Regions from separate parts of the Clostridium sp. LIBA-8553 genome, predicted to be linked through region 2. Evidence: a T-box and tRNA genes for the amino acid it is inferred to sense, from the RefSeq annotation. Region 2 holds a T-box; the other holds one or more tRNA genes.
The links. The T-box of region 2 lies ahead of argS (arginine--tRNA ligase). A T-box ahead of a tRNA ligase gene usually reads a tRNA of that ligase, here a tRNA-Arg.
Positions count from the first base shown of each region.

Region 1 (4,434 bases), 730 kb from region 2:
GGTGGGAATTAAATGATGGAAGCATAAATAAGAGAGAAAGGTTTATGATTAACTCTGGTATAGAAGAGGCTAATTCAGAGTATTTAATGAATAATTTTGAATATTTAGTATCAAAATACAATCCTAAAGCTGTTTTTATTATGATTGGAGGATATGAAAAAATTACTCCAGAAGAATTTAAACAGAATTTAATTCATATAATAGGCAAAATTAAAAGTATAAACTCCATACCTGTTTTGCAAAGTCCAATAAAAAATGAAAGAAATATAGAGGAATATATAAAAGCTATAAGAGAGGTTGCTAAGGAAGAAGAAATATTGTTAATAGATCATTATAAATATTGGTATAAATTAAGTAAAGGTCAAGAATTACTTCAAAAATCATGGCTAGTAGAAGGAAGTCCTAATCATAGGGGACATTTAGAAATTGCTAAGAAGATTTTGAAGGATTTAAGAATCTATAATTATAATAGTTTAACATGTGGGTTTACAATAGAAACACCATGGGATAAATCACTTTAAGATGTTAAAAGTTAGTTGTTTAAAGTAATTAGTAATTATAAAAAAATTAGTTAGAATGCAAAATAAGGGGATAAAATTTTAACTTGTTTAAAAAAAGAAAAAGATAGCTTTATTTCATGAGGAAGATTAAATAATTAGTAATTAATATAAAATAAAGCTGTATCAAAACTGGATTAGTCTTGATACAGCTTTTTTATATACAACTTATTGCTTTTTGCAATATGAAATCTTCTATATATTCTTCTGAATAAACTTTTTTGCCCATAAGATTAAATATTAATTCATCCTTAGAATATCCTTCTTTATAACGCTTTAGGTTCTTAGTTAATTTTTTTAAGGAACCTGGTGTAAGTCCTAGCATAGTTTTTATATCATTACCAGTATAAAAACTTTTTATGAAGAGCTCATTAAGTTTATTCTGCATTTCAAGTTTATAATTTAAATCAACAACCTTATCTCTATGAGGGCTACATTTAGAACGGTGATGTTTCTTACACAAATATTTATAGTTTAGTTTAAAGTCTAGACCACCCTCTGATTTATGAACTATGTGATGAACATCAGCGTAATTACCACAAATCTCACAACAATAAGACATATAATCCTCCTTAATTTGATATACCCATTTATAGTATTAAAATAGCATAAAAAAATAGTTTAATCAATATAAGCAAGCTTTTTTAGATGTATACGAGGGTATATAAAGAAATTTAGGATTTTTTACACTTTGATGTTAAAAAAAGTTAGCAATATAATTAAATTATAAAGTATATAAAGGGGGTTTTAAGATGCGTAACTTATTTCGTCAAAGATTAAAAAAAGAAGAAAATCCCGAGAAATATTGGGGTGAATTAATAAGAAAAAATGAAACCCTAAAAGGAAGAATGTTCAAAGATGAACCTATAACTGAAGACACAAAGTATCTACATTATGTAATATTCAACAGACATGTTGGATTTCAAAATGTCTGGGTAATGGTACCTAATTATAATAGCCTAATACAATTTATACAATATGTCTTTATGCCAGAGGCTTATTATAAATGGGTTGAAGGAAAAAGAAAATTAGTAACACATATTCCATCGATTGATGTTGAAAAAATTATTTCTATAATAAAGAGTAAAGCAACAGAAGAAGATAGAGAAAAAATGAAAAATGACATTTTAGCATTAAGGAAGTTAAATGGATACAATGCTGAAAATGGAATGAGAAAATTAAAAATATTCTGTAGTAGATTTAATAACAATTGGATCGGAGATAAGGATGAATTTTTATACTTAAAAGTCTTCAATAATGCTGAAGAATTAGGTAGATTTGTAGTTGAAACTAATTTACAAACTGATTGTGAAGATTGCTATGAAAAAACTATAGGAATGACTACAGAAGAGTGGTTTAAAGTTTGTAGAAATGCTCATAAAAATAAAGATGATGAAGAAAGATTTAAAACCGTATTATTTAAGTACTTGGAAGATATTGTTTAAAATTAAATTCGCTTAGTATTAATAAAAATATAAAATAAATTCAAAAAAATGTTGACAATTTTTAAATAATTATGTATAATAATTTTTGTTGATTCAAGTTTGTATCTTTAGCTCAGCTGGATAGAGCAACGGCCTTCTAAGCCGTGGGTCAGGGGTTCGAATCCCTTAAGGTACACCATGTTGGGATATCGCCAAGCGGTAAGGCAACGGACTTTGACTCCGTCATTCGCAGGTTCGAATCCTGCTATCCCAGCCATTTTTTTGAATGATGAATCAAAAAAATACTTGACAACGTGTTAACATTGTGTTAACATATAAACATACCAAGCGGGTGTAGTTCAATGGTAGAACACCAGCCTTCCAAGCTGGATACCCGGGTTCGATTCCCGGTACCCGCTCCATTTTTTTAAGAGTTTACTGTAAAATTATCTTAAAAAATACAATATGCACCATTAGCTCAGTTGGTAGAGCACCTGACTCTTAATCAGGGAGTCCAGGGTTCGAATCCCTGATGGTGCACCAAGCATCGCTTATATAGCGATGCTTTTTTATTTTATTTTAAAATATATCGATACATTTGATATAAGAAAAATTAATTAATATAATACTATGTAACAAGAATTATATTTAGATCGGATTTTGAAGGGAGATAAAAATGAAACCTATGAATAAAATTGCTGCTATACATGATATTTCATGTTATGGGAGAGCAGCTTTAGCAACAATAATTCCTATATTATCTTCAATGGGTAATCAAGTATGTCCACTTCCAACTGCGGTTTTATCAACACATACAGACGGATTTGGAAAACCTGCAATTAGAGATTTAAGTAATTTTATATATGAAACTAAGAAGCATTGGAAAAAGCTTAACTTAGATTTTCAATGTATTTATAGTGGGTATTTAGCAGATCCTAATCAAGTTAAATTTGTAGAGGAATTTATAAAAGAATTTAAAGAAGAAGATACTTTAGTTGTTATAGATCCAGTTATGGCTGATAATGGCAAGCTATATGATGCAATGAGCGAAAAAATGATTGAAGAGATGAGAATTTTAATTAAAAATGCAGATATAATAACTCCTAATATTACAGAAGCTACTTTACTTCTAGGAGAAGAGTATAAAGAAAACTTAAATGAAGATGAAATAAAAGAATATTTAATAGGGTTAGGTAATTTAGGACCTAAAATAAGTATAATAACAAGTGTACCAAGTTCAAAGGGAAATGAATATATTGATACTGTACTGTATGATAAACAGGAAAATATGTTCTACACTTATTCTCATAAAAAAATAAATGCATTTTATTGTGGAACTGGAGATGCCTTTGCGTCTTTGTTAATAGGATGGATACTAAGAGGAGAATGTGATGAAAAAGCATTAGAAAAAGCATGCAACTTTATAGCGGAAGCAATAGAATATAGTGAAAAATTTGATTATCCACCTAATGAAGGAATATTGCTTGAAAGTTTGTTATATAAATTAGTAAGTAAATAAATTGTTAAAAACCATATAAATTAAATTGACAAAGTAATTTTGGCGTGTTAGTATTAGTAAAAAATAAAATTTAATAAATCTTATCAAGAGAGGTGGAGGGACTGGCCCTGTGAAACCCAGCAACCGGTAATTCTTTGCGGTTAAACAATACTGATTTAAAAAAAGTTTAAGTCAGTAATATTTTGTTATGCAAAGATTTATAGCGGTGCTAAATCCTGCGGTAGAAACTGAGAGATAAGAATAAGAATCTGTGAGAATAATAACTTCTATCCTAGGATAGAAGTTTTTTATTTTGTAGGATAAAAGAGAGATTTATTAAATAGATTAGGAGGAGAGAAAATGAAAAAAGGAAAGTTTTCAGCTTTATTGCCATTAATAATTTTTGTATCTATTTACTTGGGAACTTCATTAGTAATGAAAGATTTCTACTCTGTATCTGTTTTAGTTCCAGGAATAATAGCAGCATTAGTTGGAATTTTTATGAATAGAAAAAGAGGGCTTGAGAAGAACATAGAAATATTCTGTAAGGGAGCAGGAAATAGCAATATAATTTTAATGTGTTTAATCTTTATATTAGCAGGAGCTTTCGCAGAAGTAGCTAAGAATATGGGAGCTGTAGAATCAACGGTAAATTTAGGGCTAACAATATTACCTAAAAACATATTGGTAGCAGGAATATTTGTAATATCATCATTTATAGCTATATCATTAGGAACATCAATGGGAACAATAGCTGCCATAGTACCAATAGCTATGGGAATCGCAGATAAAACTAATATAGCATTACCTCTTATAGTTGGGGCAGTAGTAGGTGGAGCTATGTTTGGAGACAACCTATCAATGATTTCTGATACAACAATAGCAGCAACAAAAACTCAGGGATGTGAGATGAGAGATAAGTTTAGAATAAACTTTAAAGTTATATTACCAGCAG
Region 1 covers NZ_CM173489.1:3,110,913-3,115,346, reverse strand. Annotated here, with positions in the region: gene AC2JAQ_RS14075 (GDSL-type esterase/lipase family protein) at 1-521, shown strand, start outside; gene AC2JAQ_RS14070 (HNH endonuclease signature motif containing protein) at 715-1,119, opposite strand; gene AC2JAQ_RS14065 (hypothetical protein) at 1,310-2,002, shown strand; tRNA gene AC2JAQ_RS14060 (tRNA-Arg) at 2,104-2,180, shown strand; tRNA gene AC2JAQ_RS14055 (tRNA-Gln) at 2,184-2,258, shown strand; tRNA gene AC2JAQ_RS14050 (tRNA-Gly) at 2,330-2,403, shown strand; tRNA gene AC2JAQ_RS14045 (tRNA-Lys) at 2,449-2,524, shown strand; gene AC2JAQ_RS14040 (pyridoxamine kinase) at 2,658-3,500, shown strand; SAM riboswitch class I at 3,578-3,741, shown strand; gene AC2JAQ_RS14035 (Na+/H+ antiporter NhaC family protein) at 3,840-4,434, shown strand, end outside.
Region 1: it has a tRNA-Arg gene. The T-box ahead of argS (arginine--tRNA ligase) is inferred to sense a tRNA for this amino acid. The anticodon was not compared.

Region 2 (4,434 bases):
TTATATAATATAGGTTCATTTATAGCTCCTATATTCGCTCCATTAGGATTTGGTGATTGGCAAGCCTCAGTTTCATTATTAACTGGATTAATGGCTAAAGAAACTATAATCTCAACAATGGAAGTTATTTATAAAGGTGACTTAGTTCATATGTTACCACAATTCTTTACAGCTATTTCTGCTTACTCATTTATGGTATTTGTATTACTTTATACACCATGTATAAGTGTTGTGGGTGTTATGAAGAAAGAATATGGTGGTAAATTCACAATTTTATCAGTAATATTCCAATTTGTAGTTGCTTGGGTAAGTGCCTTCATAATTTATCATATTGGTTTATTAATATTTTAAAGAAGGTGTTTTTATGGAAATTTTTATTACAGCTTTAATAGTAATAGCTGTTGTGTTTATACTATATAAAAACTTTAAAAAATCATCTAAAGGACAATGTAGTGGTTGCAGTGGATGTGCTTCTAAAGGAAGTTGTCCTAGTAGAAAAGATAATAAAAAATAAAAAAATAACCAATTCCATTTGGAATTGGTTATTTTTTATTATAAACTACATCTTTTCAACTACATTTATTCCTATTAAGAATAAAGCATTCTTAATAACTTGTGCAGTAGCCTTTATAAGTGCAAGTCTTGCTGCCTTTAATCCTTCATCTTCAACATTTAAAACTGTATGATTGTTGTAGAATTTATTGAAAGCTTTAGCTACTTCTATTGAATATCTAGTTACAACTGAAGGCTCTAACTTATCGATTCCTAGTATTACAGCCTTTTGTAATCCTTCTAAAGTCTTAGCTAACTCAAATTCTTCTTTTGAAGTTAATTTTGTGAAGTCTGGCTCAGCTGTTATATTTTGCTCTTCAGCCTTTCTTAATATACTCTTAGCTCTTGCATATGAGTATTGAACATAAGGACCAGTCTCTCCTTCAAAGCTTAGCATCTCTTTCCAATCGAAAACTATATCTCTTTCTCTTGAGTTCTTTAAGTAAGTGAATAATATAGCACCTATACCTATTTTCTTAGCTGCCTCTTCTTTATTTTCTAATGAAGGGTTCTTTTCTTCTATAGTCTCTCTAGTTTTATCTATAGCCTCATTTAATAAGTCTTCAAGTAAAACTACATTACCTTTTCTTGTTGAAAGTTTTCTATCTGCAAACTTAACTAATCCAAATGGAATGTGTACGCAGTTTTTAGCCCATTCATTACCTGCTAACTCTAATGTTTTGAATACTTGATTAAAGTGTAATATTTGATCTTTACCAACTACATATATACATTTATCAAAGTCGTATGTTTTGTGTCTGTACATAGCTGCTGCTAAGTCTCTTGTTGCATATATTGATGCTCCATCTGATTTAACAACTATACAAGGTGGCATATTGTACTCATCTAACATTACAACCTTAGCTCCATTACTTTCAGTTAATATATTAGCTTTTTCTAACTCTTCTACTACTACATCCATCTTGTCATTATAGAAACTTTCTCCAGCCCAAGAATCAAAGTCTACCCCTAACATACCATATATTTTATTAAACTCTTTTAATGATAAGTCTTTAAATCTTTCCCATAAAGCTACAGCTTCAGCATCTCCATCTTCAAGCTTCTTGAAGTACATTCTTCCTTCGTCCTCAAGCTCTGGATTATTTTCAGCCTCATCATGGAATTTAACGTATATTCTTAAAAGTTCAGTTATTGGAGCCTCTTCTAAAGCTTCTTCATTACCCCATCTTTTATAAGCAGATATTAATTTACCAAATTGAGTTCCCCAGTCTCCTAAGTGGTTTATTCTTATTGGGTTATATCCTTCAAAGTTTAACATTCTATATAATGAATGTCCTATAGCTGTTGTGAATAAGTGTCCAACGTGGAAAGGCTTAGCTATGTTAGGTGATGAATACTCAACAACAACATTTTTTCCCTCTCCTATTTTAGAAGAACCGTAGTTATCTCCCTCTTCTAAAACTTTATTTATTACATTCTTTGAGAAAGCCACTTTATCAACAAAGAAGTTTAAGTAAGGTCCTAAGCATTCTACTCTTTCAAATCCCTCTTTGTTTATTTTTTCAGCTAACTCAGCTGCTATCATGTTAGGAGCTTTTCTCATAACCTTAGCTAATTGGAAACAAGGAAATGCAAAGTCCCCCATTTCTGGTTTAGGTGGTATTTCTATAAGTTTTTCTATGTTTTCTAACTCTAGATCAACATGCTCTTTAATTCTTTCTGCAACTAACTTTTTGTAATCCATAATTATCCTCCTTATTATATCTGATTTTAAAACATATCACATAATGACATTATTGCCAAAATATAAATTTATTTACAATATAAAAAACCGCCTCTTTGAAACAAAGAGACGGATATATCCGCGGTACCACTCTAATTGGTTAAAAACCCACTTTATAAGTTAACGCATAAGCGACATTTTAATAATACAATATTAAAATGCAATCTCAGAGGCTCTCTTCATCTATACTATTCTATAAGGCTTACACCATCCCTTACTCGCTTAAGAAATCATAAAGACTACTCTTCTCTTCACAGACTTTTTATATTATCTTTTCTTAATTATTATATTATTTTACCTTAAATACTGTCAATATCCTCTTTTATTTATTATTAATAAAGTTTTATTTTAAAATACCCATTGAAAACATCTTTGAAATTCTATAGTATCAGTATTATAATCAAATTATATTTTAAACAAGTAGAGGGGAAAAGAAATGGATAGAATAGGAGTAATAGATATAGGTTCGAACTCAGTAAGGTTAACTCTTGCAGAAGTTGAAAACTCTGGATATTTTAAAATAATTGATGAATTAAAAGAACATATAAGACTTGGTTCTGATTTATTTGCTTGTTCAATTATAGATGAAGAAAAAATTAAACTTACAATTTCATCTATAAAGGCTTTTAAATCTATGTGTATCTCTTGTGGTGCATCAAAAATAATACTTATCGGTGCAGAAAGCATAAGAGAATTAGATAACAAAATAAACCTTAAGGAAATAATAAAGAACGAACTTGGATTAGACCTTAGAATTTTATCTAATGAAGAAGAAATTCATTATAACTTTTTAGGAGCAAAAAACTCTCTTTATATAAATAATTCTCTTCTTTTAGATATAAACGGAAATAATACTCACATATGTTGGTTAAAAAACAATGAAATTCATAAAGAGATTACTCTTCCATTTGGATATGTAACATTAACATCAATGTTCCAATTAAGTGACATGATTGGATATGAGAATAATACAAACTGTGTTAAATATATTGAAGAGCACCTTGAAGAAATATCTTGGCTTAAAGATACTAAGTTTAATTCTGTTATAGGTGTTGGAGGTTCTTTTAGAAACCTTGGTAAAATGGATAGACGTAGAAAAAGATATCCCATTGATATAGTTCATAACTACGTTCTTTATGATTATGATATAGATGAAATGTTTCATCTTTTAAAGAGTAAAAATCTTCGTCAAAGAAAGAAAATTGAAGGACTTTCTCCAGCAAGAGCTGATGTTATAGTTGCTTCCACAAATTTAATAAAAGAAGTTTTAAGCTTTACTGGTACCAACGAAGTAATAATCTGTGGTCGTGGGCTTAGAGAAGGACTTATATATGAATATATAACAGATACATTCCATAATAATGATGATATTTTAGATGTAAGTTTAAAAGGAATTATGGACACTTTAAATATAAATATTCCTCACGCTAAAAATGTATGTAAGCTTGCATTTTCATTATTTGAAGGTTTAAAACCCCTTCATCATTTAAATGATGAATTTAAAAACATACTAAAAACCTCATCATTACTTCATGACTGCGGTATAAGTATAAGATACTATGATCATCATGTTCATTCATTCTATGTTATTTTAAGTTCTCATATAAATGGATTAACTCATAAGGAAATATTATTAAGTGCTTTATGTGCTGCTTATCATAGAAATAACTCTTATCAAGCACCACTTGCAAAATATTCTACTATAATAAATAGACTTGATTTAAAGCATGTTGAATATTTAGGAATTATTCTTAAACTTGCTGAAGGATTAGATAGAGGATTAACTGGTCATGTAAAAAATCTTGATGTAATAATTAACGAAGATACAGTTACATTAAAACTTTATTCTGACTATGACCTAGATTTAGAAATCCGTCAAGCAAAAAGAAGCTCTAAAGCATTCTCAGAGATTTATAATAAAAAGTTAATTATTGAAAAAGCATAATAAAAGTCTACAGGAGAAAGTTCTCCTGTAGACTTTATCTTTCTACTAAACTCTTAGTTGATTCTAGAGATTTCTTTAATTCGCTTATAACATTTTTATCTAATTCTTTTCCTTTTTCACTATTTAATGTTTCTTCTATAGGTAATATATAATAGTCTGACTTTTTATTTTCTTTTGGAATTTTATAAACCCA
Region 2 covers NZ_CM173489.1:2,378,042-2,382,475, forward strand. Annotated here, with positions in the region: gene feoB (ferrous iron transport protein B) at 1-351, shown strand, start outside; gene AC2JAQ_RS10500 (FeoB-associated Cys-rich membrane protein) at 365-514, shown strand; gene argS (arginine--tRNA ligase) at 560-2,257, opposite strand; T-box leader at 2,359-2,560, opposite strand; gene AC2JAQ_RS10510 (Ppx/GppA phosphatase family protein) at 2,733-4,241, shown strand; gene AC2JAQ_RS10515 (CapA family protein) at 4,276-4,434, opposite strand, start outside.